3 regions of the Neobacillus sp. 19 genome follow, and region 3 is predicted to be linked to each of the others. Evidence: riboswitches for the same ligand, from Rfam matches in the RefSeq annotation. Region 3 holds a riboswitch; each other region holds the start of a gene.
The links. Region 3 has a riboswitch for cyclic di-GMP ahead of ACO1D1_RS01955 (Ig-like domain-containing protein). Riboswitches for the same ligand answer to the same signal wherever they lie in the genome.
Positions count from the first base shown of each region.

Region 1: linked by a shared signal. The riboswitch ahead of ACO1D1_RS17130 (DUF192 domain-containing protein) and the one ahead of ACO1D1_RS01955 (Ig-like domain-containing protein) in region 3 are both predicted to bind cyclic di-GMP.
Region 2: linked by a shared signal. The riboswitch ahead of ACO1D1_RS19920 (anti-repressor SinI family protein) and the one ahead of ACO1D1_RS01955 (Ig-like domain-containing protein) in region 3 are both predicted to bind cyclic di-GMP.

Region 1 covers NZ_JBMPZU010000056.1:24,053-34,818, reverse strand. Annotated here, with positions in the region: gene addB (helicase-exonuclease AddAB subunit AddB) at 1-2,790, shown strand, start outside; gene addA (helicase-exonuclease AddAB subunit AddA) at 2,783-6,562, shown strand; gene ACO1D1_RS17160 (spore germination protein) at 6,635-6,853, opposite strand; gene ACO1D1_RS17155 (spore germination protein GerPE) at 6,916-7,302, opposite strand; gene ACO1D1_RS17150 (spore gernimation protein GerPD) at 7,283-7,489, opposite strand; gene gerPC (spore germination protein GerPC) at 7,486-8,112, opposite strand; gene ACO1D1_RS17140 (spore germination protein GerPB) at 8,218-8,454, opposite strand; gene ACO1D1_RS17135 (spore germination protein) at 8,471-8,692, opposite strand; cyclic di-GMP riboswitch class I at 8,955-9,041, shown strand; gene ACO1D1_RS17130 (DUF192 domain-containing protein) at 9,176-9,508, shown strand; gene ACO1D1_RS17125 (Flp family type IVb pilin) at 9,525-9,713, shown strand; gene ACO1D1_RS17120 (A24 family peptidase) at 9,829-10,338, shown strand; gene ACO1D1_RS17115 (TadE/TadG family type IV pilus assembly protein) at 10,335-10,718, shown strand; gene ACO1D1_RS17110 (pilus assembly protein TadG-related protein) at 10,730-10,766, shown strand, end outside.
Region 2 covers NZ_JBMPZU010000059.1:41,519-52,284, reverse strand. Annotated here, with positions in the region: gene ACO1D1_RS19955 (Bax inhibitor-1/YccA family protein) at 1-283, opposite strand, end outside; gene mscL (large-conductance mechanosensitive channel protein MscL) at 334-726, opposite strand; gene ACO1D1_RS19945 (MDR family MFS transporter) at 1,247-2,518, opposite strand; gene ACO1D1_RS19940 (DNA topoisomerase III) at 2,709-4,898, shown strand; gene hutH (histidine ammonia-lyase) at 5,213-6,739, shown strand; gene ACO1D1_RS19930 (hypothetical protein) at 6,774-6,983, opposite strand; gene ACO1D1_RS19925 (carbohydrate kinase family protein) at 7,551-8,516, shown strand; cyclic di-GMP riboswitch class I at 8,788-8,879, shown strand; gene ACO1D1_RS19920 (anti-repressor SinI family protein) at 8,910-9,056, shown strand; gene ACO1D1_RS19915 (helix-turn-helix domain-containing protein) at 9,126-9,455, opposite strand; gene map (type I methionyl aminopeptidase) at 9,715-10,464, shown strand; gene ACO1D1_RS19905 (DUF1128 domain-containing protein) at 10,517-10,741, opposite strand.
Region 3 covers NZ_JBMPZU010000010.1:92,332-103,097, reverse strand. Annotated here, with positions in the region: gene pepT (peptidase T) at 83-1,315, shown strand; gene ACO1D1_RS01980 (phosphotransferase) at 1,348-2,211, opposite strand; gene ACO1D1_RS01975 (glutamate synthase-related protein) at 2,378-3,982, opposite strand; gene ACO1D1_RS01970 (LysR family transcriptional regulator) at 4,177-5,094, opposite strand; gene gdhA (NADP-specific glutamate dehydrogenase) at 5,262-6,644, shown strand; gene ACO1D1_RS01960 (DUF4023 domain-containing protein) at 6,798-6,923, shown strand; cyclic di-GMP riboswitch class II at 7,193-7,277, shown strand; gene ACO1D1_RS01955 (Ig-like domain-containing protein) at 7,308-10,766, shown strand, end outside.

The sequences.
Region 1 (10,766 bases), on a different contig from region 3:
ACGGATCGGTTATTTTTAGACTCAGCCCCTGACGAGCTTGACTTGTTCCGGGCCTCTGGTGAAACATGTTACAACGTCTATGATTTAGCCAGAACAAACGGCTGTGTTCTTGAACAGCCTATTATGCTAAAAGAACAAAAAAAATGGAATCAGCCGGCGCTCGCTCATTTAGAGGGCGAATTTGATGCACGGCCAGCCATAGCGTTTCATGGTACGACAGCAATTCAAATCAGCCAGGCAGTCAATCGAAGGGCTGAAATTGAAGGGATTGCAAGGGAAATTCGCGATGTGGTCCGAAAAAAAGGGTACCGCTACCGGGAAGTTGCCCTCTTAATTAGAAATGGCGGGGATTATCATGAAATCGTTGAACCGGTTTTTGACGATTATCAGATTCCTTATTTTATCGACCAGAAAAGGACGATGCTCAATCACCCTCTTATCGAATTGATTCGCTCCAGTCTTGAAGTAATTAACACTTATTGGCGCTATGAACCAGTATTTAGAGCGATAAAAACCGAATTATTATATCCCCTTCAGGAAAATCCAGACAAAATGCGCGAGAAGATGGACAGGCTGGAAAACTATTGTTTAGCTTACGGGATTAGTGGCAGCAAATGGGTGAACAAGGATCGCTGGATTTACCGACGGATAAGAGGGCTGGAATTAACAGGGAATGTCCAAACCGATGCTGAAAAAGCGATGGAACAGGAATTGAATGAATTAAAGCTTATGGTGACTGCGCCAATATTACGTTTGTCAAGGAGATTGAAAAAAGCTGATACAGGACGTAAGCTTTGTGAAGCCGTCTATTTATATTTAGAAGAATTAGATATTCCGGATAAGCTCGAAAAATGGAAAATAGCTGCTGAAGAAAAAGGCAATCTGGTAAGGATGAGGGAACATGAGCAAGTGTGGAATGCAGTTGTTGAACTTCTAGACCAGTATGTTGAAATACTCGGGGAAGAACAGGTCACACTAAAGACATTTTCTGCTATTTTACAGGCCGGCTTCGATTCACTAAATTTCTCGCTTATTCCCCCTGCACTTGATCAGGTTCTAATTGGTGATTTGGAGAAATCAAGGCTGAATGAGATCAAAATTGTTTTCGTAGTTGGTGTCAATGAAGGGGTATTGCCTGCGAAAATTTCTGACGAAGGCATTCTGGCTGACGAAGACAGGGAGTTGCTATTGGCAGCTGGCATCGATGTTGCACCAAGCAGCCGAACACGGCTCTTGGATGAAAATTTTCTTGCCTATAAAGCTTTTACGGCACCATCTGACATGCTTTATGTCAGCTATCCGCTTGCCAATGATGAAGGAAAAGCATTAATTTCTTCGTCATACATTAAGCGGCTTAAGGATATGTTCCCTGAAGCAGGTGAGGGGTATTACGTTACAGACCCTGCCGATGTGGAGGAATCAAGGCAATTAAGTTTTGTGTCAAACTTCACAACAACCTTGTCCTATCTTAACACACAGCTGCAATGGAAAAAGCGGAATTATCCAATTTCTAATCTGTGGTGGGATGTGTATAACTTTTACCTCGGAAGCACTTGGAAAAGCAAGGCGCAAAAAGTGTTGTCAAGCCTTTATTACTCAAACAGTGCCATTCAGCTTTCTAAGGAGGTTGCCGATGAATTATATGGTGAGACAATCCAGGCGAGTGTTTCAAGAATGGAATTATATAATGGCTGTGCCTTTTCTCATTTTGCCCAGCATGGACTGAAGCTTCGTGAACGGCAAATATTTCGATTGGAGGCTCCAGACATTGGCGAATTATTCCACGCTGCTTTAAAGCAGATTGCCGATATTGTCAATGAACAAAATATGTCCTGGTCCGAGTTAACCCGTAAGCAATGTGAAGACCTTTCCAAAGAGGCGATCAAGACATTAGCACCAAGGCTGCAAAACGAAATTTTGCTCAGCTCGGAACGCCATCATTATATTACGCGGAAATTAGAACAAATTATTACCCGTGCATCGCTTGTTTTAAGTGAGCATGCGAAAGTGAGCGGATTTTCACCGATTGGCTTAGAATTAGGGTTTGGCCCTAATGGTGACCTGCCCCCATTAGCCTTTTCATTAAAGAATGGAAAAAGAATGGAATTAGCGGGGCGTATTGACAGGGTCGATCAAGCAAAAGCGGAAGATGACAGTGTCTTTTTGCGGGTAATTGATTATAAATCGAGTGAGAAGGATGTCAATTTAACTGAGGTCTATTATGGTCTTGCCCTGCAAATGCTGACCTATCTTGATATTGTCATTACTCATTCCAATGAATTAGTAGAGATGAAAGCGAGTCCAGCAGGTGTCCTTTATTTCCATGTTCACAATCCATTTATTAATGCAAAAAAAATGTTAACCATAGATGAAATCGAAAAAGAAATGATGAAAAAATTTAAAATGAATGGATTAATGCTTAGTGATCAAAGGGTCATCCAATTAATGGATCAAACGCTGGAATCCGGAGACTCTCAAATTGTAGCGGCAGGGATCAAGAAAGATGGAAACTTATCTAAAAAATCAAAGGTAGCAAGTTTAGAAGAATTTGATCGTTTACGCTATCATGTCCGCGAACTATACCAGAAAACAGGTAATGCCATTATTGAAGGACAAATCGATATCGCCCCATATAAGCTAAAGGACAAGACACCATGTACATTTTGCTCCTTTAAATCGGTATGCCAATTTGATGAATCGATTGAAAGTAATCGTTATCGGATGCTGACACCGCATTCGAAGGAAGATATTTTGGCGTTAATTAGAAAGGAGGCAGAGGAGAATGAGTAATTTCATGATCCCTTCGAAGCCAGAGGGTGTGACCTGGACAGATGATCAGTGGAAAGCAATAGTGGCAAGGAATAAAGATATCCTTGTAGCGGCAGCGGCCGGTTCAGGGAAAACTGCTGTCCTTGTGGAAAGAATCATCCAAAAAATTCTTTCCGTGGATGATCCGCTTAATGTTGATGAATTGTTGGTCGTGACGTTTACCAATGCTTCCGCAGCAGAAATGCGGCATCGAATTGGGGAAGCATTGGAAAAAGCAATTGATCTGGATCCGGGTTCAAGACATTTACGAAAGCAGCTCACCTTATTAAATAAGGCATCGATTTCAACTCTGCATTCCTTTTGTATGGAGGTCATCCGTAAGTATTATTATTTAATTGATATTGACCCGGGTTTTCGGATTGCCGATGAAACGGAGGCACAATTAATAAGAGATGAAGTAATGGATGAATTGTTTGAAGAAGAGTATGGAAAAAAGGATAATCAGGCCTTTTTTACTTTAGTCGATTCGTTCACGAGTGATCGAAGTGATGCTGGATTAATGGAAATTGTGCGCTCAATCTACGATTTTGCCCGTTCAAACCCCCAGCCGGAGCAGTATTTACAATCTATTGTTTCCATGTATGACGTGGCAGATGGAGACAATATAGAAAATCTCCCGTTTACAGAGGCACTTCTTTTCGATATTAAATTGCAATTAGAAGCGGCAAAGGAAATGATCAAGCGAGGGCTTGAAGTAACCAAACTGCCAAATGGCCCGGCGCCGAGAGCCGAAAACTTCTTAGATGATTTGCTAGTCATTGAAACACTTTTATCAGCGCAAAAAGATTCATGGGCGACACTACATCAAGCGATGCAAGCATGGTCATTTTCACGGGCAAAACAGGTTAAGGGAGACCACTATGATAAGGACCTGACTGATAAGGCCCAGAAGCTCCGGGAAAAGGCGAAGAAAAAAATCCAAGATGTAAAAGAAGAGCTCTTTTCCAGGAAACCGGAAAGCTTTTTACGTGATATGAGAGAGATGCTGCCACTTGTCGAAACACTTGCCTATCTGGTAAGAGAATTTTCAAACCGATTTGAAAAAATAAAAAAAGAAAAAAGTCTTGTTGATTATGCCGATTTAGAGCACTACTGTCTCGCAATATTGACAGAAGCCATTTCAGCTGAAGGTGAATTTCTCCCATCAGAAGCAGCACTTGCTTACCGCGGGCATTTTAAAGAAGTTTATTGTGATGAATATCAAGACACAAATATGGTTCAGGAAACGATCTTAAAACTTGTAACAAAAGATGGGGAAGCAAGTGGTAATTTATTCATGGTCGGCGATGTCAAGCAGTCGATTTACCGCTTTCGACTAGCAGAGCCAAATCTCTTCTTAAGTAAATATAACCGCTTTAGGGTGGATGGCATTGATTCTGGCTTAAGAATCGATTTGGCACGGAATTTCAGAAGTAGGAAAGAAGTACTTGATGCCACCAATTATTTATTCAAACAAATCATGGGGATCAAAGTTGGAGAAATAGAATATGATGAGGCGGCGGAATTGCGAAAGGGTGCACCATACCCAGCAGAAGATCCATATCCGGTAGAAGTGCTGCTAATTGATCAAAATGCGGAAGAGGCAGAAGCGGCCGGAGATAAAGAAGCGGAAGGCGAAATAGAAGCGGCTGAATTTGATGCAGCAGAGCTGGAACAATCGCAGCTTGAAGCAAGAGTCATAGCTGGAAAGATTAAAGAATTAGTTGCAGCAGGTGCACCTGTATATAATACAAAAACAAAATCGCAAAGCGCTATTATGTATCGGGATATCGTGATACTCCTCCGCTCGATGACCTGGGCACCGCAAATTATTGAAGAGTTTAAGCAACAAGGAATTCCGATTTATGCGAATTTATCCACTGGATATTTTGAAGCGACAGAGGTATCAATTATGATGTCACTGCTCAGGGTGATTGATAATCCATACCAGGATATCCCTTTAGCTTCGGTGTTACGGTCACCCATCGTCGGATTAAATGAAGAGGATTTATCTAAAATTCGCATTCACAGGAAGCATGGCTCGTTTTGGGAGGCCGTTTCTTCCTTTTGCTTGAGTAAAACAGCCGAAGATACAGAGCCTTTTTATGCTAAAGTCCGCAGTTTTTTTGATTGGTTAACAAGCTGGCGCTCGCTGGCAAGACAAGGAGCGCTTTCAGAATTAATCTGGCAGTTATACAGGGATACTGGGTTTTATGATTTTGTTGGCGGACTGCCTGGAGGCAAACAGCGTCAGGCTAACTTAAGAGCTTTATATGACAGGGCAAGGGCCTATGAACAGACCTCTTTCCGCGGGTTATTTCGCTTTTTGCGATTTATCGAGCGCATGATGGATCGAGGAGATGACCTCGGGGCCGCAAGAGCGCTGAGTGAGCAGGAGGATGTTGTCCGGATTATGACGATTCATAGCAGTAAAGGGCTTGAATTTCCAGTTGTATTTATGGCGGGGATGGCACGGAATTTTAATATGATGGATATCCGAAAGTCCTACATGCTAGATAAAGAATTTGGATTTGCGGCTAAATATGTAAATGCAGAGAAACGTATTTCCTATCCATCCCTCCCGCAAATTGCTTTTAAACGGAAAAAAAGAATGGAAATGCTAGCAGAGGAGATGCGTGTCTTATACGTGGCGATGACGAGGGCGAAAGAAAAGCTCTTTATGACAGCAGCTTTAAAGGATGCGGCGAAAGCAATCGACAAATGGAATGATGTTTCCTCACATACTGAATGGCTGTTAGAGGATTTTGAGCGGGCATCGGCCATGAGCTATATCGACTGGATTGGACCGGCATTGATCCGTCATCAAAACTGCGATGAATTAAGGAATACAAGTGAAAAAGGTAAACGTGTACCGGTGGAAATCACTGAGCATCCGTCTTCTTGGAAAATTAAAGTGAAAAGTGCAGAAGAAATTAAAAAACAGGAAACGAAACTTAACATGCAAGAGGATTATTTTCTGGAAAGAGTTCAAAAGTTTGAGCAAGTCCCGGCAGAATCTTCATTTGCTATGGAAATAAAGGACCGGCTGACATGGGAATATTCCTTCCCCGATGCCACAGTCCATCGTTCAAAGCAATCTGTTTCAGAAATTAAACGCTTCGCAGAAATGACGGATGAGCATAGCGGTACGGAATTAGTTCGAAGATTTAAAAAGTCAATTATAAAACGGCCAAAGTTTATGCAAGAAAAACAGTTGAGCCCTGCCGAACGGGGGACGGCGATGCATATGGTGATGCAGCATGTGGATTTGACAATCCCTGTTAGTGAAGAATCCATTCGGAGGCAATTAGATTGGATGGTTGACAATGAATTGTTAACTCCGGAGCAGTCCGCGGTTATTGACAGTGAATTAATAGTGCAATTTTTCAACTCAAATCTAGGCAGAAGATATTTTCATGCCAAAGCCATTCACAGGGAAATTCCATTCACTCTTTCATTGCCTGCTAGTGAGGTTTACCCAAACTGGAAAGAAGCAGATGAATTTGTATTTGTCCAAGGAATCATTGATTGTATTCTGGAGGATGATCATGGGCTTGTCCTGATTGACTATAAAACAGATGGAATAACAGGAAGGTATAGGGGAGGCTTTCATCAGGCCGCACCAATCCTTGAAGAAAGATACAGGGTGCAGATTAACTTATATACGAAGGCGATCGAACAAATCTGGAAAAGAGATGTCACAGAAAGATATTTATTTTTCTTTGATGGAGCGCACATTTTAAAAGTAGAATAAACATGAAAAAGGACATAAACCCATGGATGGTTTATGTAAATGACATAAACCCATGGATGGTTTATGTCATTTTTAATTATTCCCGGCTATCGGCTGGTCAATCACATTTGTATCAAGTACATTTGTACCACTGATTCCATTATTCGCGACGATTAAGCCACCGGTGTTAAATCCTCCAGAGCCGGCAAAGGTTTTCGTGCTGCTCTTTGGAGAGATATAAACAGTATCTCCGAATTGGACAATTCCTCCGCTCACATTCACGATTTGTACTGGACCAATAATCGCTGGCATTAAAACACACCTTTTCAGTATGAACTATCTAGTTATTTTACCTATACTAACATATGCATTAATTATATGTCCTGTTCATGGCCTTCGAGCAACAGCTGACGGATATGCTTAACTCTTACCTCCATCGAAACATTTCGAGTGTTTCCAACATGTAAAACCGACGAAGAAGAAACAGCCGTAACATCAATGTTATTAACTTTTATGATGGGATTAATATTGTGGCGTAAAAAAGATATTGATTCGGTAATAGGCGGCAATGGCAGAGGCTTTTTAAAAGTTCGATAGGAAGGAAAGTTACCTTCATCCCCGTAGAATATTTCTGCTTCCCTTTGAATAGCAAGGGCCCTGGAAAATCCATTAAGAATGCAGGAATCTCCAAGCTGAATAACGGAGCTGAAAGCCACTTGCTTTACTTCGATATGGTCTACGCTAGAGATTCGGGTTAGCATATCCAGGGGTCACATCGCGTTCTAACGGAACAAATGGCCCAATTATTAAGGATTCTGGTGGTGTGTCAAATGCAGATGTCAGCTGGATGGTTTCCGTATCTCCTATCATAAATAATGAGGAGCTTGCGACCGCCATGATTTTAATATTATCGACATGGAGGATGCGATTGTAAACTTCAAAGTTCATTCCGTCTTCATTCCTTTCACATTCTCAGGTAAGTTAGTTAAAAAGACGATAACACCACTTTGTATTTCCTGCTTTAGTGCTTCGATGATGATTTCTTCGATTGGAGGGGCTTTCGTATCCGGCTGAACCTTAGCGGCGTTCGTTTTAAGATGATAGTCGATCCGGTTAGGCAGCTGTTTGATAATATCTTCTTTAATGAAGGACAAATAGGATTCATTTGCTGGAATCGCCATGTTCCTTTGAGCATCATTCACAATTAGCGGTAAGTCCGTTTCTAAATAGTCATGGATCGCCTCTTCAATTTTCATTGATATTCGCATTTGTTCTTTTGGAGAAAATGGGGTTTTTAATGATTGATTTTGTACTGCAAAGTCTTCAATTCCGGATAAATCGTTAGGATTCAAGCCAATATTTAACGTTCCTTCAAGAGTCTCAACTTTCAATTGGTCAAATTTATATTCAATCCTCTCCACATTAATCGCGGGTTTCTCCCCTATTTGCGTTATATCAGCTCTTAATTTTTGAATTGTCTGTTCTAAAGCTTCAATTCTCTTCTCCTGCGCCTGAATAGACATCTGCAGCCATTGAAGATATTGGTAAAGATCCTGATACAAGTAAATCACCTCGCCAGCGAATCGCCTTTTTGAGCTTGTGTTCTAACTATATGCACAAACTCAGTTGGATTTGCTTCTTTTCCACAAGTTCATAAGGCTGACAAGGTTTTTCCATTACCTGACCGGAGCCTGTAATGGTACTGAAGGTGTCAGTATTTGTTCTGAAGGTGCCGGTATTTGTCCTTCTGGTTTAATTCCTGCTGGCGCCGGTTTTATGAAACCGCCAGTATTATATAGATGTGCTAGAGGCTTTATGATTCCGGCACTGCCAATTTGCAGGACAGAGGAATTGGTAATTCCACCAATTTTTATGAAATTAATCTGAATGGACTGCTGAATATAAAAATTCAATTTGACCACCCGTTCATTACATATTAAGGAAATTATTTTGGTCTATGACATCTGGGTCAGAAGTATTTGTTGAACTTAATCGGTTGTAAACATCAACCTGATCGCCTGTATTAAAGGAACCAGCTCCAGAAAATGTTTTGGCCGTAGCAAATGGCATAATTTTATAGACATCGCCAATATGAAAAACAGAGCTGTTTCCAAGTGTAATGACCTGTGCAACCCCAACAATTGCTGGCATGAGCACCACCCTTTGTTCATTTTCTCTTTTACATCATATGTATAGGCGGATATAATGTGATTTATTCGCCTAAATATACCCATTGACACTAGTGAGGATTACTTATTTACGGGTATTTTTCATATTTTTTAAGGGTTGAACATTAAAATAGTAATAAATACCTATGCTTTTCGACATAAAATGATAAATTAGTAGGATATTCGATAGGTTTAAAAAGTACTAATATGTGTGTAAGAGATCAGTCGGAAAAACAAACACTGATTCTCGATAAAGGCAAAACTGATGAAAATCAGTGACGCAAAGCTACAGGGGCTAAGGTGCTTTTGCACTACGCCAGCCAGTTACCGAAAGAAAAGGGTGTTTCATATTAGATATTTATGTATACATAGCTTTTTTATGTGTCTATAAATTTCTATGTCTATTAACCCCCCTTTCGGTAAAGGCGGGGTTATTTCTATTTTGGAGGTGAAATCATTGAAAGTCGTGAATCTGACAAACGGAGCGGAACTGGCAAACTATGTATCAACCGCGGATACCTTTTTTAAAAGGCTGAAGGGTCTGATGTTTTCGAAAAGTTTACCAGCAGGACACGGCTTATTAATCCAACCCTGCCAATCGATCCATACCTTCTTCATGAAATACTCCATCGATGTCCTATACTTAAGCAAAGATTTAGAAATTGTAGGCCTGGACGAAACGGTACAGCCTGCAAAGGTAGGAAAGATTCGAAAAAAAGCATATTCTGTGCTGGAACTGCCGGCAGGCACCATTCAGAAAACAGAAACGAAAATTGGAAACTATGTAACTATAAAATGAAAAGGGGTTTTTACAAATGATGAACAAAATGAAGGCTTTATTAACTGAAGAACAAGGACAAGGTATGACAGAGTATGGATTAGTGTTGGGTGTTATTGCTGTTGGAGTTGTTACCATCCTTGTCACCATGCGCGGACAGATTCAAGGATTGTTCCAAAAAGCAACTGACGCTTTAACTGAATCTACCAAAACTCCAACACCTTAATTTGGAAAACAGATTTATTCTATCCAGCCTTGCGTTTTGCTGCAAACGTAAGGCTGTTTTACTATCAAAAGGCAGATTGCGGACCATGACATCTTGTTAGAAAGGAGCGCACGAAGTGTGGAGTAATTATTTATTAATTATACTTTTAATCATCTGCGTTATTACGGATCTCAAGGAGCGGAAGATTTACAATGTGGTGTTATTTCCAAGTTTATTGCTGGCGTGGATCATCCATGCTGCGACGGGCGGGCTTTCCGGTTTGACAACGGCATTGCTTGGAACAGTTGTTGGTTTGGGCATTTTATTCATTCCCTATCTTCTTGGTGGTATGGGAGCGGGCGACGTTAAGCTGCTGGCTGTTATTGGCGGCATAAAAGGAATCGGGTTTGTGCTTTGGGCCTCTCTATATATGGCGTTAGCAGGCGGAATCATCGCTATTTTTGTCCTTCTTTTACGTAAAGGATTCCTGAAACGAACTCTTTACTATATCCATAGTTTAAAGCACGGTCTTCATGTTTCACTCATCGACAGCAAAGAGACAGGGAAGTCAACATTCCCATACGGTGTTGCGATTGCAGCTGGAGCACTGTACCAAATCTTTTTCCCAGGTGTTCTCCCGTTATGAGAAAAGATGAACGAGGCCAATCGCTGGTTGAAACAGCACTCATCTTACCAATCTTTTTATTGATTTTGGTGGGTATCCTTGATTTTGGCAGATTAACCTATTCCTATGCCCATTTACACATGGCTGCACAGGAAACAGTAAGGCTTGCCGGCTTAGGTGAAAAGGATGTGGATCTTACTGCCTTTGCCCAAAAATACGTTCATTTAGGGAACAAAACGGATTTAGTGGTCCTACCTTCACCGAAGGATTCCTTAAGGCACTCGGGAGATTATGTCAAGGTCACCCTGCGGTATCCCTTTCAATTTTTTACGCCATTTGTGTCAAAGCTGTTTCCCTCCCCGTTTATGATTGAAACGGATTCAACGATTCGCGTGGAATAGAAGGTGTTTGTATGCAGTATTTTTTAAAAAAAATAGTAAATGATGAGC
Region 2 (10,766 bases), on a different contig from region 3:
TGACGACATTTGCCCCCGCAGTTGCTGCATAATAGGCGACAATGGGATAAAGCGTAATCCCTGAGATGAATGTGAAAATATATAAGAATGAATAAGAAATTGCTTTTTTTCGTCTAAAAAAGACAGCAGCGAGAATCATCACAAATTCCAAAATTGCTAGCGGTAAAAATAAGCTTGGTGGTACATAAACTCCTGCCATTGTCCCTAAAAAGGCAATCGCAAGGGATAAAGCAAACGTACGTAAGACGGAGGGCATATATTCTGTTGATGTTTGTGAATACAATTTTCTTCACCTCTAAAATGTTTTCTTATTAAAAATATACGATGAAGTGGTCAAGATGTTTCATTTTTTCTTAAAATTTCTCTTTCTTCTTTTAACAAATCGCGAATTTCGGCTAATAGCTCTTCACTTCGGTCGATCTTGGCGGGCACAGGAGCGGCCTCTTCCTTCTTTTTGAAGCGGTTGATGAACTTTACAAAAAGGAAAATCGAAAAGGCGATAATAAAGAAATCAACCACTGTTTGAATAAATTGTCCATATTTTATATCGAAAAAAGCAAGTTTCGAAAAGGAGTCTTCTTTCCCCACTAATAATCCTACCACCGGCATAATGATATCCTCAACTAATGAGGAAACAATTTTTCCAAAAGCCCCGCCAATAACGACCCCGACGGCTAAATCGATAACATTGCCTTTCATGGCAAATTTTTTAAAATCAGTCCACATGAAAAATTTCCTCCAAAACCATTCTATTTTTAAATTAATATTATACCCTTTTGTGTACCAATCAGCCAGATTTGAATACTTAAAAAGGTATCAGGCTGAAAAGAGCAAAAAAAAACAGCAAAGATAATATATCCCTACTGTAGCTTGCTTCCATATACTTTTATATTAAAATAAATACCTGTGGAAAATAATACGAGAAATGTAATAATGCCAGATAATGATGTTGGAGCCATGAATTGCGATAATTCCATTGATTCCACCGCCCTTTTAATATAAAACGTTTACAAGTTAATTATAATATTAAAAGAGGTAAATGTGAACAATTTAGTACAAATTTTTGACGAATTTCTGAACTTTTGTTGATAATAAAAAAGCACCAGGATCAATTTTGAGAATAGTCCAGCTACAGCGCCCAGCGGCTAGTAGACTTCGCTCTTCTCCCTACGATAAGTCAAACACGGATGCGCTCCGCTCTCCGTGTTTCCTTTATCTCAGTCGAAGTGCTCCAGTCTATACGCCGCTAAACGGGAGCTTCCGCTTTGTTTTTTTCAAACACATGAAACATTGCCCAATATAATCCTGCACTGACCAGTGCCAAAACGAAGAGAACAAAGAACGTCCAACCATAGCCGATCCAAACCGTCATCGGTATAGAAAGTGGTGCAATCGTCCGCGCAAGGGTGAATCGTAAGCTGGCGGCAGCGAAATACTGCCCCCTCATATGCTCTGGTGCGAGCTTAGAAACAAAGCTTTGCTGCAGCCCTGCACCCATTAATTCGCCAAAGGTAAAAACGGCCATGGCGGCGATTAAGCCCCAAATCCAATGGGTTTGACTGAAGATAACGATGGAACCGGCGTAGACAACTGAAGAAAGGACAAACACGTTTCTTTCATAATATTTTCCCATCCACTTCGTAACAAAAACGGTCATTAGCGCAACAAGTAAGCCGTTTTCAGCGAGGACAATGCCAAATGCCTGCTCACCACTAACGGTAAATGACCAATTGCCAACGGAAAGGAGGGGTTGATTTTTGACAAAGTCCTTCATGTAAACGGGAATTAATAAGTCTAATTGCATAAAGGTCTGTCCGGCCAATACCCCTGCAATAATAAAGAGCAGGAACGTTTTATCCTTTACAATAAGCCCATAATCCCTTAGTTGATTTTGTAAAAAGTAATACCATTTTCCATCACTTGATAGGGGGGCCGATTGTTGGAAAATTACGGTCTCCCTCGTCCATTTCTTAAGAATAAAACCTAGTAAAATACAAACGGCTCCAGCAAAAAGCAGCAGCTGAAAACGATAGTGGACATAAAAAATGGCCCCCAATATTGGCCCTATAACAACTGCTATGTTAATAGATGTATAAAAAATGGCAAATACACTGCTGCGATGTTTTTCTTCGACGACATCGGTAACCATCGCTTGACTTGCAGGCCAGTAAAAAGAACCAAACACACCAGCAACGGCAAACGAGATAAAGCCTAACCAGGGTGATTGAAACCAGGGAGAACTTGCCAGTGCAAAGCATAAAAACGAAAGCCCTTGACCGATTGCGGAAAGAACCATCATTCGTTTTCTCCCAAATCGGTCAGCACAATAGCCGCCCATAAGGTTGGCAAAAACGGAAAAAACCTGTGAAAAGACTAATAATAAGCCGGCTTTATTTTTGCCGAATTCCTCGGCAAAATAAATCGTCAAAAACGGAAAAAACATCCAAAAGGTGATGTTCATCATCGCTTCGGCAAACAAGCGAACCTTTAAATTTGTATCCCAATCCCTAATCCTCATTATGTTTCCTCGTTTCGATAGTTTTGCTTCTACATCATACTATTCCGATGGAAGATTATACAAGAAAAATAGATAGGTAAAACGATGTATACCCATGTGACATGCCGGCATTGAAATTTTTGGAATTACTGAATCGATAAGCCTCTTATGATATATTTAACTAATGGAAACTCGAAAGGATGATTTATATATGGCAAAAAGTGTGGTAATTGCTGAAAAACCTTCTGTCGCACGTGATATTGCACGTGTGCTTAATTGTAATAAAAAAGGAAACGGCTATCTTGAAGGAAATAAATATATCGTTACGTGGGCACTAGGACATCTCGTCACGCTTGCTGACCCGGAAAGTTACGATGTCAAATTTAAAACATGGAATTTAGAAGATCTGCCAATGCTCCCTGAGCGTTTGAAATTGACCGTCATTAAGCAGACTGGAAAGCAGTTTAATGCCGTTAAGAGTCAACTGATAAGAAATGATGTGGTCGAAATAATCGTGGCTACAGACGCAGGAAGAGAGGGAGAATTAGTCGCACGTTGGATTATTGATAAAGCAAAAGTCAATAAACCGATTAAACGTCTATGGATCTCATCTGTTACCGATAAAGCAATAAAAGACGGCTTTGCAAACTTGAAGCCGGGTAAGGCGTATGACAATTTATATGCATCAGCTGTCGCCCGTTCGGAAGCTGACTGGTATATCGGTCTAAATGCAACTCGGGCATTAACAACTAGATTCAATGCACAGCTAAACTGCGGCCGGGTGCAAACCCCAACTGTTGCGATTATTGCCGGACGTGAAGACGAAATAAAAACCTTTAAAGCACAAACCTATTACGGTATCGAAGCGCAAACAACAGACCAATTAAAGCTGACATGGCAAGATGCAAAAGGCAACGGCCGCAGCTTTGATAAAGAGAAAATCGATGCGATTGTAAAAAAACTGGGCAGACAAAATGCGCTCGTAACGGAAATTGAGAAAAAGCCAAAGAAGTCTTTTTCACCTGGTCTTTATGACTTAACGGAACTGCAGCGCGATGCGAATAAAATCTTTGGTTATTCTGCAAAGGAAACGTTAAACATCATGCAAAAGCTGTATGAGCAACATAAAGTTTTAACCTATCCGCGAACAGATTCACGATTTATTTCGTCAGATATTGTTCCTACCTTACCAGAGCGTCTGAAGGCATGTGGAATAGGCGAATATCGCTTATTAACAAGCAAAGTGTTAAAAAAGCCAATCAAGGCTTCTAAATCCTTTGTTGATGATAGCAAGGTATCCGATCATCATGCGATTATTCCGACTGAAGGATACGTTAACTTTTCCGCTTTTACAGATAAAGAACGAAAAATTTATGATTTAGTTGTTAAACGCTTCCTGGCGGTATTATTCCCGGCATTTGAGTACGAGCAATTAACGCTCCGTGCGAAAATTGGTGAGGAAAACTTCGTTGCAAGAGGAAAAACCATTTTGTCGCTTGGTTGGAAGGAAGTTTACAATAATCGGCTTGATGAGGACGATGAAAATGATGATCTGAAAGAGCAGATTTTACCTCGGATCGATAAAGGTGATACATTAAACGTCAAACTAATTGCTCAAACATCAGGTCAAACAAAGCCGCCTGCTCATTTTAATGAAGCGACCTTACTGTCGGCAATGGAAAATCCAACAAAGTATATGGATACGAAAAACAAACAATTGGCCGAGACCTTAAAATCGACTGGCGGCCTTGGTACGGTAGCGACACGTGCGGATATCATTGATAAGCTATTCAATTCATTCTTAATTGAAAAGCGCGGCAAAGACATTCATATTACTTCTAAAGGTCGTCAATTGTTAGATTTAGTGCCTGAGGAACTTAAATCCCCGACTTTAACAGCCGAGTGGGAGCAGAAGCTTGATCAAATTGCCCATGGTAAGTTGAAAAAAGAAGTATTTATTAGTGAAATGAAAACCTACACAAAAGAAATTGTTACTGAAATTAAATCAAGTAATAAAAAGTATAAGCACGACAACATTTCTACAAAGAATTGTCCGGACTGTGGAAAGCCTATGCTTGAAGTGAATGGCAAAAAAGGAAAAATGCTTGTGTGCCAAGACCGGGAATGCGGTCATCGTAAAAATGTTTCTCGCACCACAAACGCACGCTGCCCGCAATGTCATAAAAAACTTGAGCTGCGTGGTGAAGGTGAAGGCCAAATCTTCGCATGTAAATGTGGATATCGTGAAAAACTATCTGCTTTCCAAGCGCGCCGTAAAAAAGAATCTGGTGGTAAAGTAGATAAACGGACTGTACAAAAGTATTTGAAAAACCAGCAAAAGGAAGAAGAACCTTTGAATAATGCATTAGCAGAAGCATTAAAAGGATTGAAGTTTGATTAACAGCATACTAAGGGGTTATTCATGAAGATGACATATCTTATTGAATAGCCCTCTTTTACGTTCCTTTTGTATATTATCCTGCTAAAGTGTTATCGTGTTAAAATTCAGAAAATTCAATTGACAAATAAGGTTTTTATCCCATACAATATTATCATTAGAATAGTTAATAGAATGGAATGATGACGAATGAGGCATCTCAAAAAATTAGATCAATATTCATTTGTTTTTATAAAAGAGGCTGGACTCCCAATCTAATGTGATTCGGAATCCAGCCTCTTTCTTTATTATACTAAAGTGGTAGAGGAGAGAGAAATGTGATAACACTTACAGGCAATAGTTTAACATTGGAACAGATGAAAGATATTTTATTCCGCAAGCAAAAGGTCAGTGCATCCGAGACTAGTATGGCGGCTGTCCAAAAAAGCCGTGAAGCTGTTGAAAGAATTGTTTCGGAATCGAGAGTAGTTTATGGGATTACAACTGGGTTTGGAAAATTTAGTGATGTGCTGATTGAAAAAGACAATGTCCAGGATTTGCAGCTCAATTTAATTCGTTCCCATGCTTGCGGAATCGGTGATCCATTTCCTGAGGTTGTGGCAAAAGCAATGGTCCTCCTTCGTGCGAACGCACTATTAAAGGGATACTCAGGAATCAGACCACTTGTCATTGAAAGACTTTTGGAATTAGTAAATAAAGATATTACTCCCGTCATTCCGCAGCAAGGGTCCCTTGGCGCAAGCGGAGACTTGGCTCCACTATCGCATCTTGCGTTAGTGCTGATTGGTGAAGGGGAGGTATTTTACAAAGGCAACAAAATGGAATCACTTGAGGCGCTTCAACAAGAAGGAATCCTCCCGGTCACATTAGAAGCGAAAGAAGGTCTGGCCCTAATTAACGGAACACAGGCGATGACAGCAATTGGTGTTGTCGGTTACTTGGAAGCCGAGCAGCTGGCACATGAAAGTGAATTGATTGCGTCGATGACAATTGAAGGACTGAACGGGATCATTGATGCCTTTGCAGAAGAAGTCCATGTGGCAAGGGGCTATCAACAGCAGATTGATACAGCAGCAAGAATCCGTATGTATTTAAGTGATAGTCTACTAACCACACAGCAGGGAGAATTAAGGGTTCAAGATGCTTATTCGCTCCGTTGTATCCCGCAAGTTCATGGTGCTTCTTGGCAGGCACTTGATTATGTGAAAGAAAAACTAGAAATTGAAATGAATGCGGCAACAGACAACCCGCTAATTTTTGATGATGGTGAAAAAGTCATCTCAGGTGGAAACTTCCATGGCCAGCCAATTGCTTTTGCAATGGACTTCATGAAAATTGCCGTTGCAGAATTGGCCAATATTTCCGAGCGGCGTATTGAACGATTAGTGAATCCGCAGCTAAATGACCTGCCGCCATTCTTAAGTCCTGAACCGGGCTTACAATCTGGGGCAATGATTATGCAATATGCGGCGGCTGCACTAGTATCTGAAAATAAAACACTTGCCCATCCTGCCAGCGTGGACTCCATTCCATCATCAGCCAATCAAGAGGATCACGTGAGCATGGGAACAATCGCGTCCAGACATGCGTATCAAATCATCCAAAATGTAAGGAGAGTCCTTGCTATTGAGCTTATTTGTGCAATGCAGGCTGTAGAAATTCGCGGGGTAGATAAAATGGCAAGTCATACAAAAATGTTCTTTGAAAAAGGGCGCGAACAAGTACCTTCCATTAAAAAGGACCGCATTTTCTCAAAGGATATTGAAAAAGCCGCAGAGTGGTTAAAGACCATTGAATTTTCACAATTTATCGGGAATTTAAGTATTGAAAAAGGTCAGTACTAAAAGCTAAAAGGCGTGAGAAATTCACGCCTTTTGATTATTCCATCTGTTCCGGCAGCAAGCGGGCAGTATCTCCACGCCCTTCGTCTTCCTCAATCCTATTTTTAAAGGCTTCCCTGGTAACTAGAAATTCCTCATCCCCAATCGCTTCTTTGCTGTGCTTTTCAGTTAGACTGTTTTCAGGGAAATTTCCGGGATGACCTTTCTTTTTATGTTCAAAATGTTCTCCGCGTGCCAAATTCAACACTCCTTTCGTCTTCGGATGTAGCATTCCCAAATAGACAAAAAAAAATAACTGATCAAAAAAAGCTGGAGATGAAGTGAACAACAATTTCACTTATCACCAGCCTTTGGCCGATAGGAAAGTATAACTTCCTATCAGGCATAAGTGCAACTACGCCTCTGTCTTCGCCAATCGGCGAATTTTCTTTATTTGTCGGGTTTGCATATTCGATCGAGAAAAAAGCCAGCAAATACAATAAACGCGATAGGAATTGAAAAGTTTAACACATGTATAACAGTCATAATAGTTTACACCACCATTATTAGAATATTAATAATATTAAGTATATTTAAATGTTATTAATATTATATGCTAAATGTCACAATTTAGACAAATTTAATCCTCATAATAATTTTATTAGGACAAAACTTGTTCTCATGCTTGTTTTAGGGGATTTTTTTGCACTCGAACAATCTTTCCAATATTGTCCACAAGGATTTTAAGGATTAGTATCGTAATAATTATATAGTAGGGAATATTATTGCAATTCTGCCTTGAATCAAAAATGTTTCCAAAGGAGTTGTACTGACAATGAATAGACAGGAAACAAAAAAAGTTGATATTCTCTGTATCGGCGGTGCAAATGTAGATTGGAAAATACAAGCCCTTAAACCCTTAGCCCACGGTACATCAAACCCGGCCTTAAGTATGAAGTCAAGAGGCGGGGTAGCTAGAAATATTGCAGAAAATGCGGGGCGGATTGGATTAAATACGGCTTTATTAGCCTATGTTGGAGCAGATTCTGAAGGAGAATGGCTCCTGCAAAAAACTAAAAACTTTGTTGATGTAAGTCCCACAGAAATAATTCAAGGAAAACCAACGGGAACCTATACAGCGGTACTTGATGATGATGGTGAGATGGCAATCGCCCTTGCAGATATGACAATTTATAATGAAGTGCAAAAATGTTTTTTTGAGACCAATATGCACTATATTAAAAGTGCAAAAATGATTTTAATAGATATGAATTTTCCCGCAGAGGTAATTGCACAAGTTATAAATAGCTGTAAAAAAACAGACATACCAGTTTGTATCGCAACAGTATCTGCACCTAAAACAGCGAAATTACCTGCCTCTTTAGATGGGGTTACATGGTTAATTGCCAATCAAAAAGAGGCTGAAGCCCTGTCGAAAATTAAGATTACCTCTGAGGGGGATTTCTACCGTGCAGCCGAATTGATCTTGAAAAAGGGTGTAGAGAAGGTAGTCATCACAAGACAAGAGAAAGGTTTAATTTATTTCACAAGAAATGGAGAAGCCGGAGCCATTGTACCGCCAAGTATTCCGGTTGTGGAAGTAACTGGAGCAGGCGATTCACTTATTGCAGGAATTTTATTTGGTTATTTAAAAGGCCTAAGTACTGAAGATGCCTGTAAAATTGGCATCACCTGTTCAATGATTACTCTCCAGACATGCGAAACAGTAAATCCCGAATTGAACCAACAGTTACTGCAGAAGGGATTTCAAAAATATTTCAGTAAGGGAGTAAGTTGTTAACGATTCTCCTTTACAAATTTTTATTGAATGAGAGGGGATTCTCTAAATTCCCCTCTCTTTTCTTTTTCGGAATGAAGAAAAGGGAAAGGTATTTGTAGAATATTGGGATATTTTGGGTGAAAAAGTAGTTCGAAACTTAATAAAAATGACAAATTATAACACCCTGTTATAAAAGGACTAGATATAATGAACATATCATTTAGGTTTAAGTAAATTGACCTAGCAGAAGATAGTAGAAAATGGTATTCGGTAATGCTTAAGTTGGACTGAAAACAGAAAAAGGCAAACCTTTTGAAAAACAGGGACGCAAAGCCGAGGATCTAAGGTGAGTGCCATACTTGCTATGATGGCCGGGCTACCTGGAATACGAAATGTATTTTAGGAGTGAGATGAATGTTCATTACGAATAGTGAAGTGAATGTGATCGACCAGGAATGGGTGGCACTGATATTAGAAGCAAAGAAACTTGGAATATCAATTGAAGATGTACGGGAATTTCTTAATCAAGATTCGCTAGGAGAGCCTTCAGGTACATATTAAATGAAAAAAGCATTCTACAAAAAGTGACATTTTTTGTAGAATGCTTTTCTTCTTTAGACAAAGTTCTGATTAATCATTATTATTTTGATTTATTCTCCACTTATTAAATTCTAGGAAATCACGAAATTGGTCCTTGGAAACACCTGAGCTCATAGCTTCTTTGACAAGATTCATCCATTCACTATCCAGTGTATCTTTGTCGATTTGCTCATGGATTAAATGTTCAACTGGAAGATTTAATACAGCAGCAATTTTTTCAAGAAATTGGATGGAAGGATTTTTTTGCAAATTTCTTTCAAGGGAACTTAAATAAGATTTTGCCACTCCGGCTTGTTCTGCAAGTTCGGATAAGGACATCTTCTTTTCTAATCGAAATTTCTTAACACGGTCACCAATCATTGGCTTTCACTCACCTATTTTTAATATTAATATATTTATTCTACCAAAAAGAATGGAAAAGTACCATATTAAGAACAAGTGATTATTACAATATCATGAACATCTCGAAAAGACGTTTCAAAGTAGCAACAAATTTTGAAAAAATGAGCGGTTAGAGGTAATATAAAAAGTGTTGCCATCAGAGTCAAAAGGTATATATATGTGAACCAAATTGTTCAATATACATAAAATTAACCATAAAGGAAGGGGATTATTCTTCATGATTGTCCTTAAATCTCAACGTGAAATTGAAGCAATGAAAAAGGCCGGAGATATTCTTGCAGCGTGCCATAAAGAAATTGCAAAACTAATACAACCAGGAATTACAACTTGGGAAATCGAGGAGTTTGTGGCCGAATTTCTCACTAAAAATGGAGCAACACCGGAACAAAAAGGCTACAAAGGTTATGAATATGCAACATGTGCAAGCATTAATGACGAAGTGTGTCATGGCTTTCCAAGAAAAGAACCATTAAAAGAGGGCGATATTGTCACGATTGATATGGTTGTTAATTATAATGGGGCTTTAGCCGATTCCGCATGGTCTTACGCAGTTGGCAAGGTTTCTGAGGAGACGGATCATTTATTAAAAGTAACAAAGGAAGCCTTATACAAGGGGATTGAACAGGCGGTTTCGGGCAATCGAATTGGAGATATTGGCCATGCCATTCAAGCCTTTGTTGAAAGCGAAGGTCTTTCTGTAGTCCGGGACTTTATTGGCCACGGGATTGGTGCGGTGATTCACGAGAAACCCGACGTTCCCCATTATGGACTGCCTGGGAAAGGGGCAAGAATTAAAGAAGGCATGGTATTTACGATTGAACCGATGGTGAATATCGGCAGATACCAAACAAAGATGGATGGCAATGGCTGGACGGCAAGGACATTCGACGGTAAATATTCAGCACAATATGAGCATACAATTGCCATTACAAAGGATGGCCCGATTATTTTAACCGAACAGAATTAAACCATAAAGAACCCCCGTTGTTTATGACAATAACGGGGGTCTCTTTATGGTTTTATTTCTTTCTCAAACTCCCTAGTTCCTCTACCAGCGCCTGCATTTCATTCGGGCTAAACGAATTCTTTTTAAGGACCATTTCATAAATTTCCTTTAATTCTTCATACATTTCTTCGTCAAAGTGTGAAGGCTTAATGGCCCCAAGATTTAGCACCTTTAATTTTTCCTTTATTTGTTCAATCATATATTCGACATTTTCAACAGATTTTTCCGATAAGTTCATTTCGGGCACCCTTTCCGAATTAATA
Region 3 (10,766 bases):
ATCACTTTTGAAAAACGTGTAACCGCTCTCTCATAGTGATATGATATTTATGTAAGTAAAACAAAAAGGGGAGTGCAGTGAATTGAAAAATGAGCTCATTGAAAGATTTACTTCCTATGTGAGAGTGGATACGCAGTCGGATGAAAGCAGCGAGACTTGTCCATCGACTGAAGGACAGTGGACGCTGCTGCGCATACTGGAAACAGAATTAAAGCAAATTGGCATGGAGGAAGTTACACTGGATGACAATGGGTATTTGATGGCGACACTCTCGTCCAACACCAACAAATCCGTACCCACCATCGGCTTCCTTGCCCACGTTGACACCGCCACCGATTTCACCGGCAAAAACGTCAACCCGCAACTTGTCGAAAACTATGATGGCGGTGAAGTTGTCCTTAACGAAGCACTGAAGGTTATTCTGTCGCCAAAAGACTTTCCAAGTCTGCCCGACTACAAAGGACATACGTTAATCACAACTGACGGCACGACGCTGCTTGGCGCCGACAACAAGGCCGGTGTCACTGAAATCATGACCGCGATGGCCTACCTGATCCAACATCCGGAAATTCAGCACGGTAAGGTCCGCGTTGTGTTCACGCCGGATGAGGAAATTGGACGCGGGCCACATAAGTTCGACGTTGCAGCCTTCAACGCCAGCTATGCCTATACCGTTGACGGAGGTCCGCTAGGGGAACTGGAATACGAAAGCTTTAACGCAGCAGGAGCCAAAATTACCATTAAAGGCAACAATATTCACCCAGGCTCTGCAAAAGACAAAATGGTCAATTCTATGACGATTGCAATGGGATTACATAGCAAACTGCCAGCACAAGAGGTACCGGAGCACACCGAAGGATATGAAGGCTTCTATCATTTGCTTTCCTTCACTGGTGATGTCGAACAAACAAATCTAAACTATATCATCAGGGACCATGACAGGGAGAAATTCAATGCCCGCAAGGCCAACCTCGAGGCCATCGTGAACGGCCTCAAAGAAAAATATGGCGATGACAACATCCTGCTTGATCTAAATGACCAATATTACAACATGAAGGAAAAAATCGAGCCGGTGAAGGAAATTGTCGACATTGCCCACGAAGCAATGGTAAGCCTGGACATCGAGCCAATTACCAAGCCCATCCGCGGCGGCACCGACGGCTCTCAGCTTTCATACATGGGACTGCCCACACCGAATATTTTTACCGGCGGCGAGAACTTCCACGGTAAATTTGAATTTATTTCCGTTGATAATATGATTAAAGCAACAAATACAATTATTGAAATTATCAAGTTAACCGAACAAAAGGCATAAAAAAAGCTAACCCCAGTTCCAAACGACAGGGGTTAGCTTTTTCCAAATAGTGACGCCACACACTGCTTAAGACTCGCGGCCGTCTCCTCCAACTGTACTCGCAGCTGATCACTAGACCATTTTCCGCCATTTCCCTGTAAATCCTTTTGAATCAGCAGGAGCATCCACATCGAAAACACTACTGCGAATAAATAATACTCTTTAACGAACACATCCCTATCAACCTCATATTCTACCTCATCAAGATACACGGACAAAATCCGCTCGCGAAATGGGGCAGTTATTTTTTTCGGAAAAAGGGGGTGTGACATATCAATCAAATGGTACAAATCCCAGTAGGGTGTATTTAAATGGGCATGCTCCCAGTCCAAAATCATTAGCTTATCCTTCGCGATTGCAAAATTCCCAGCATGTAAGTCACCGTGAGATAACACCAGCTTCTCCGTCAAAACCGCTTGATCAAGCAGGGCATAGAGCTCATCGATCCCATCTTGTTCAAGCCCAAGCATTGGCAATAATTGCAGGATCTCCTTCTTCCTAACACAAATATCGGCCGCAACGTCTGGAAAGGGCGGTTTCAGGCCAGCGCTCGGAACATTGCCCCATTTTTCAATCGGCAGGGAATGCCACCAGGCCATCCATTTCACCACACCTATTACACTATCCACATGAAAATCATGCATCAATGGGCCAAGATCCTCAAGAATCATCCAATTAAGTTCAGGAACATCACTTAGCGAATAGGAGATTATTTTTGGAAAAATAGCTGGGAAGGAGGATAGGATGTGTTCATGGACCCACACCTCTTTACCTAATTGGCGATTATTTGTTAACGGTTTAAAAATAAAACTTGCAGTGGGGGACAAATAGAATCGTTCAATCAGCCTGCCGTTCATCCCCTTATAGAGGATTTCCCTTTTTACAAGACACGCTTCATTTAATATGCCGTCGGCAAGGACAATATTTGTTGGCAGCTTCGTAAAACCTCACCACCTATTCCTATCTTACTAATTTCATATAGTTTTCCCTATGAATATAATGCTAATTAACCATTCTCGCAAGTTAGTCACGCTCTTCCGATTTATGCCACTGGGACTCCACGGTCGAATCAGGCAGGGGAAATAGTTCCGAGAGCCTTTTCACCTGGCCATCTGCCGTTTTAAAAACAATATGGTCGCGGGTAAATTTACGGGGAGAATCCAGCCCGCAAGCAGCCGCCAGAGCAAAAAGCCCTTGCCGGACATTAATGATGTAATTCATAACCCGCCATTTCTTTTCCTCAGGCACGAGCGCCTCTTGATGTTTTGGATCAGTGGTCGTCACTCCCGCCGGGCATTTGCCTGTATGGCACTGCAATGCCATGATGCAGCCGCCCGCAATCATAAAGCCTCGTGCGGAGTTGACCGCATCAGCGCCGAGGGCGAGGGCAATCGCAATTTTATCTGCTGAAATTAATTTCCCCGAGGCAAAGATCCGGATCTTGCTGCGAACCCCGTACTCATGAGCCTTATCCACAGCGGCAATTAACGCAGGATATAGAGGAAGCCCCATCGTATCTGCCATGGCCTTATAGGTTGCGCCCGAGCCGCCCTCAGAGCCATCAACCGTAATAAAGTCGGGATAGATTTGGAGCCTTCTGATTGCCGTGAAAAGGTCATCCAATTGGCTTTGACCGCCGACAACGATTTTGATGCCAACCGGTTTACCGCCCACATCCTGCAGCCGCTTGATAAACATTAACGTGTCATCGGCATTTCGCAAAAAGGAAAATCGATTAGGCGAAATAATCGTTTGACCCTCTTTTACCTTGCGAATGCTCGCGACCTTTGCCGTGACCTTCGCACCTTCAAGATGTCCGCCTTGAATTTTTGCCCCTTGCCCGAACTTAAGCTCAAACGCCTTGATGGCAGGCTGCCCCGCTTTTTGCCTAAATTCCTCAAGTGAAAAATTCCCTTCATGGTCACGAAAGCCAAAAAGACCGGGTCCGATTTGCGCCACTACATCTGCCCCGCTATGTAAATGTTCCGGTGCAATGCCGCCTTCTCCTGTATTTAGCCAGGAGCCGCCAGCCATTTGACAGCCACTTCCGGTGGCGAGAATAAAGTTTTCACCTACCGAGCCATAGGAGGTTGCCGAAGCCCCAAAAGGTCCCTTGAGCCTCCACGGTTCCTTTCTTTCCGGGCCGACGACAATACTGTCTTCCTCGGGAAATAACCACCGGGAAATCTGGTCCTCGACAAGCTGTTCCCTTCGGGTAAACAGGCCTTCGTGATCTATTCGATACTTTGCTGCATGGACCTTCTCTTGATTTTCGACCTTCAATTCCTCTGCCAAAAGAGGAAACAAGCTATTTGCAATATAATAGCCCGGCTGCTCAAAGTCCCGCTTAGAACCAAAGCTAATCAAATCAGTGCGGTATTTTGCTGAAAAAACAATCCCTAAATAATCGGACCGTGAAAATGGCCTTGCCCCATTATCATCGTCAAACCAGTATTGTCTGAGTTTCGGGCCCATCATTTCTAGAACATAGCGAATCCAGCCAAAATAGGGATAGGCTCGAATAATGGAATGCTGCGGCTTTTTGGCTAAATTCCGCAGCCAGAGAAAAAAGCAAAGCGGTCCACCAATAAAGACAATCAATAGAATGATCAGAATCGTCGATAACATCGCGAATCCTCCCTATTACGAGGGCAGGCCCCCATCATTTGACCAAACAGGTGTGCAATCAATTGGTTCGCCCTGATTGCATCCTCTTCATTAATACTTATGTATGATGGGGATGTTTATATCCTATTAATTTACACTCTCGTCATCTTGTTTTCCTACAGCTGGTCCTACCGTCAAACGAAAGGAACCAGCCCTCACCAGCTTTCTTCAAACTGATAACGGTCGAGAATACTGAAAAATTCCCCGAGGAACTCGAAAAACAGCTTCTCCGTCGGCAGCAGCTCGCGCTCATTTGGGATGATCACACCGACTGTCCTCGTTACTTCCGGTTCTGTAATCGGAATTTTTACCGTCGACCGCGGCAGGCTGTCTATTAAGGTAATTTCCGGAATAAGCGTCACGCCAAGACCTGCAGACACCAAGCCTTTAATGGCATCAATGTCCTCCCCCTCAAACGACACCTGCGGTTCAAAGCCAAGCTGGCTGCAGGCATCGACAATAATTTCCCTTAAGATGAAGCCTTTTGGAAAAAGAACAAAGGAATCTTCCCGTAATTCAGCTAATGTTATTACCCGCTTTTTAGCAAGGGGATGGGTGGCAGGCAATAAGGCAACGATTTTTTCAGTAAATAATGTTCTTCCACGGATTTTCTTCTCCTTTTTCGGCACCGGACCAAGGAGGGCAAGGTTAAATTCTCCCTTTATCACACCATCAATTAAGGATTGGTAGGAACCTTGATTGAGCTGAAATTTCACATGAGGATAGCGCTCACGGAAGGCTGAAACGGCCGTCGGCAAGGTGTATGCCGCCAGGCTGCTGGGGAAGCCAATCCGAATCGTTCCCTTCTCAGGATCTAAAAATTCCTCCACCTCCCGTTTCGCATTATCAATCAGCTTCATCGCCTGCTGCATCTGTTCTAAAAACAAACTGCCGATTGGTGTCAATTTGACATTCCGGCCTTCGCGGATAAACAAATCAACCCCTAATTCCGCCTCCAAATTAACAATCTGCCTGCTCACTGCCGATTGGGCCACATGCAGGGCATGGGCAGCCTCCGTTACATGCTCCCTTTTTGCAACCTCAATAAAATAATGAATCTGTCTTAACTCCACCCATTTCCACCTCGTTTTTTATTCATCTATTTCCGGCATCAATCTTATCTATTTTTCGTATTGCTTAGATTATTTATCAATTATAAAATAAAACAATACTAAGGTGAAGAAATATTCAGTCTATATATACTGTTCATTTAGCTTATTTTTCAAAAGGAGTGAATTCCATGCAAACAATTGAAGATGTAAAACAATCAGGATCAAAGGCAGCAAGGGATTATGTAAATACTGTGTTCGAGACGGTGAAAAACCGCAATGCGTTTGAAAGTGAATTTCATCAAGCAGTGAAGGAAATTTTTGATTCACTTGTGCCCGTTTTCGCGAAACACCCATCATATATCGAGCAGGGGATCCTTGAAAGAATCGTTGAACCAGAAAGAGTTATCACCTTCCGTGTTCCCTGGGTGGATGATTCCGGTAAGGTGCAGGTAAACCGCGGCTTCCGCGTGCAATTCAACAGCGCCATCGGACCTTATAAAGGCGGCTTGCGCTTCCATCCGTCGGTAAATGCCAGCATTATCAAATTTTTAGGATTTGAGCAGATTTTTAAAAACTCTTTAACTGGTCAGCCAATTGGCGGCGGAAAAGGCGGCTCCGATTTCGATCCAAAGGGAAAATCAGACAACGAAATCATGCGCTTCTGCCAAAGTTTTATGACAGAGCTTTACCGTCATATTGGTCCAGATGTCGATGTGCCGGCAGGGGATATCGGTGTTGGTGCCAGAGAAATCGGCTTCATGTTTGGCCAGTATAAAAAAATCCGCGGCGGATTCGAAGCAGGGGTATTAACAGGTAAAGGACTAGGCTACGGCGGCAGCTTAGCCCGCACCGAGGCAACCGGTTACGGTACAGTTTACTTTGTTGAGGAAATGTTAAAGGACCAAGGACTGAGCTTCTGCGGCAGTACGGTCGTTGTATCCGGTTCAGGTAATGTGTCTATTTATGCGATGGAAAAAGCAACCCAGTTCGGCGCCAAGGTTGTGGCCTGCAGTGATTCCAACGGGTATATCTATGATGATAACGGCATTAATTTAGAGACCGTTAAACAAATTAAAGAAGTTGAGCGGAAAAGAATCAGCGAGTATGTTAATTACCACCCGCAAGCCCAATATTTCGAAGGATGCTCAGGGATTTGGTCGATTCCGTGTGACATCGCCTTACCTTGTGCAACCCAAAATGAAATTGATGAAACGTCAGCAAAGATTCTTGTATCCAACGGCGTAAAAGCGGTTGGCGAAGGTGCCAACATGCCTTCAACCTTAGCAGCTGTCGATATTTTCCTTAACAGCGAAGTGTTGTTTGGCCCTGGTAAAGCGGCAAATGCCGGCGGTGTAGCTGTTTCAGCTCTAGAAATGGCTCAAAACAGCCAACGCTTGTCTTGGACATTTGAGGAAGTGGACGCCAAACTCCACCAAATCATGATTAATATTTACCAAAACAGCGTAAAAGCTTCTGAAGAATACGGCTTCCCTGGCAACCTGGTAGTCGGTGCCAACATCGCCGGATTCACAAAAGTAGCTAACGCCATGATCGCACAAGGCGTTATATAAATTTGAAAAGCGCTAGGGCGCTAGAGCTGGACAATTCTTAAAGTTGAATTTATTAAAAAATCTCCTTCTATGGAGATTTTTTTATTTCTGCATGTTTTCTAAACCCACAGGTTACATTAACATTGGTTTCACTTATCAAGGAGGTTTTGCGAAATGGACAACAAAAGCACCCACGAATATGTAGAAAAACTGAAGGAAAACCAAGAAAAGGACAGGAAAAATCGGGAACATCAGGGAGACAACCACCCTGGCAAAAAATTGCCGAATCATAAGCATTAAACTCGATTTAGTAAACAAGCCATGATATGGAATCATGGCTTGTTTTATTGTGGTTTTTTACCACCGCTAGCAAACGGCACATCTATTATTTTTTTCGTTCTTTATATTGTTTTTTTCGCAGTTTTTTGTCGAACGAAATCTCTTTCTTAAACATTCATGTCGGGATAACATGAGAATGCATAGGACTATTTTTATGACTTTTGCACTACCTAATTCGTTTGATTTTTTACTAGATATGGGGGTCGATAATTGGAGTGGATATGTTGTTCTATATAAAGGGAAGCGTTGAAGTATAACCTTATCACTGGACACTTTGGTTATATGGAGCTAGTAGTGTAACCGGCCCTCTTAGTCATTATTTCTATTTTTCTAGGGGGAGAAAGAATGTTGAAGAAATTACAGAAGACGTTTGTCATATTGTTAGCACTTTTGATTTCGGGATTGGTCCCGACAATTTCTGCAATTGCAGCAGTTGAATTAGTTGATTCATCACCTGAGTTTCAAGCCGCTCCTGACAAGACGATAAATGTTCTGCCAGGAGGGACAGTGGATTTTAAAATAAAGTTAGCTTATACCGGTGGAAATCAAAAAAACACTTCTGGGACCATACATGTTGACACCAAATACTATATAGGCTACCCGGAAAATCCCGCTCAACCGAAGGAGACAAAGGATATTCCATATTCAGGGGAAACTCTTTCTACCATTGTGGAGGGTGCTCAAATTTTTGTCGGAGCAAATGTGCCACCTGGACCATACAAAGTACCAATTCAAATAAAAATTGATGATAATAAACCAGGCACAGGAAATACACTTGTAAATGAAACTGTTGATATGTTAACTGTAAATGTATTAGGAGAAACCGTTAAACCTGTTGTCAACATTACCAACCCAATCGAAGGTAAATATTATCAATCCAGCCAGTTACCAGCCAATCCAGAATTTACCGTTGTTGATCAGAGTCCTTATACAACAACCATAACCGGATGGGATAAAACAACTGACGGCATGCACACCGTTACCGTTACTGCCACTGATAAATATAAAAATGTTGGACAAGCATCTGTCACTTATTATATTGATAACACACCACCTGAGATTGCTACCACATTAGTTAATCACGGTGTCTATAATGCTGACTCTTTAAAGGATAATGTAAAGAATTATTACACGATTACAGAAATGAACCCGCAATCATCCTCCGCTCCAGATCTTGATCTGACTGCGGGAGCGCATACAGTAAAAATTACAGCTACAGATAAAGCCGGAAATTATTCCGAAAAAGTGATTAACTATGTTATCGATAATGATGCACCAACGATTTCGTTTAAATTTAATGATGAAGGCTTTTATACTTCAAAAACATTCAAAACATTTGACCCTTACTATGATGTAAAGGATGACAACTTAGACAATTCCACAATTAACGCATCCACACCAGTCTTTACAGAAGGGTCGCACTCGGTAACGGTTAGTGCTTCTGATAAGGCAAAAAATCACGCAAGCGCAACAGCAAGTTACACAATCGATGATACCGCTCCAAAGGTCACCATTAACTTAGAGAATGGTAAATATTATAATGCTTCCGCCTTAAGCGCAGTTGGGGATTTTTACTCCGCAACCGACGAGAATATATCAGCGGTAAAACCCGCCGGCTTTGGTACAACGGATGGCCACTATAATGCTTCCGTAAGAGCGGTTGATATGGCTGGAAATGCTACGGAAAAAGAAGTTGAGTATTATGTTGATACTATAGATCCTGTTATCACAATTGATTCTGAAAAAATTGCAAATGGCGGATTCTACAAATCTAGCTATTTAAATGGCCTTACCAATTTTTATACCGTTGCGGATGCAAACACAGATATAGATCATGTTACTCCATTTGATTTAACAGAAGGTGAACACACTTTAACAATAACCGCTAGAGATAAAGCTGGAAATATAAAGACAGAGACCATAACGTACACGGTCGATAACTCAGCCCCAACGATTTCGTTTAATTTAACAACAAAGGGTTTCTATAATTCTAAAAATCTACCAGAAAACTATTACTCTACTACTGATAATAACGAAGTAGTAAGCGTTGTGGCTTCTGCATATGACAAATCTGAAGGTACACATGAATTAACTGTAACAGCCATGGATGCTGCCGGTAATAGCACGGAAGCGACGATTAAATACACGGTCGACAACACTAATCCAGAAGTATCGATTAGTTTACCTGCTAACGGAGGTTTTTATAAGTCTTCGGATTTACCGGATGAACCAACCTTTACAGTTAAAGAAACAAATAACTACACAACAAATATCACCGGCTACAACAAAGATGACGATGCTGAACATACTGTCACAGTCAAAGCTGCCGATATTGCCGGTAATGAAGGCAGTACTTCTGTCACCTACACCGTAGACAACACCGAACCAGTGATTACTACTAAAATAGTCAATGGGGGCTTCTATAATAAAGAAACTATTGAAAAGCTTGGCCAATACTACGAAGTTTCTGATATAAATATCGACCAAAAAGACATTAGTGCAGATGAATTAGTCCTAACTGAAGGTAAACATTCTGCAACTATTACCGCAATTGACAAAGCTGGTAATAAGTCGGTCGAAACAATCGAATATACTGTCGATAACACCGTTCCAACAATCACTTTTAACTTTAACGATGGCGGCTTTTATACAACTGAGAACTTCAAAAAGTTTGACCCTTATTACGAAGTCAAAGACGAGAATCTTGATGAAAGTACAATTACAGCTAATGAAGTAAGTTTCGCAGAAAGGGAAAATCAATTGACTGTCAGTGCTGCTGATTTAGCCAAAAACGCTAACAGCGCCACGGCACATTATACAATTGATGATACCAATCCAGAGGTTACGCTCCATTTAGCCGAGGGAAAATTCTATAACCAAAGTGAAATTGACAGCGTTCATGATTTTTATACAGCAACAGATAAAAATCTGTTCAGTGTAGAACCTGCCGGCTTTGGCAGAACCGATGGCCACTATATTGCTTCAGTAAAAGCAACTGATAAGGCTGGCAACGGAACGACCAAAACTGTTACTTATCATGTAGACACAGTCAAACCAGTGATTACTATCCACGATACCAAACTCGCAAATGAAGGATTCTATCAAGCTAGCTATCTAGAAAACTTAAAAGATTATTACAGTGTAAAAGATGAAAATATTGACAGGATTAATGTAAGTCCATTTAAACAAGAAAATGGCACCTACACTTTTACCATTACCGCTACAGATAAAGCGGGCAATACAGAAACAGAATCATTGTCTTACACGATTGATAACACTCCACCAACAATTAACTTTTCGATTAATAAGGAGTATTATCAATCAGCCAATCTTCCTTTAGAATATTACACTGCTGATGATAACAATAAAGTTGTTAAGGTTGAGGCGGATGACTATGATCAATCTGAAGGAACCCATACCTTAAAGGTAACCGCTTGGGATGCAGCCGGAAATAGCACAACCGAAACCATTACGTACACAGTTGACGATACTGATCCAGTGGTTTTGATTACCCTACCAGCAGAAAATGGATTTTACAAAACATCAACTTTACCAGACAACCCAACGTTTACAGTTGATGAAAAAAATCCATACACGACTGACGTCCTTGGGTATAACAGAGAAACAGAAACCAATAGTACAGTAACTATAAAAGCTACCGACGCTGCGGGTAACGTCGGAACAGCCACCATAAACTATACTGTCGACAACACCGCTCCAACGATTACTTCAACTTTGATTGACGGTGGATATTATAACGCCGATGCTCTTGACGAACTCGGAACGTATTATGATGTGAAAGAT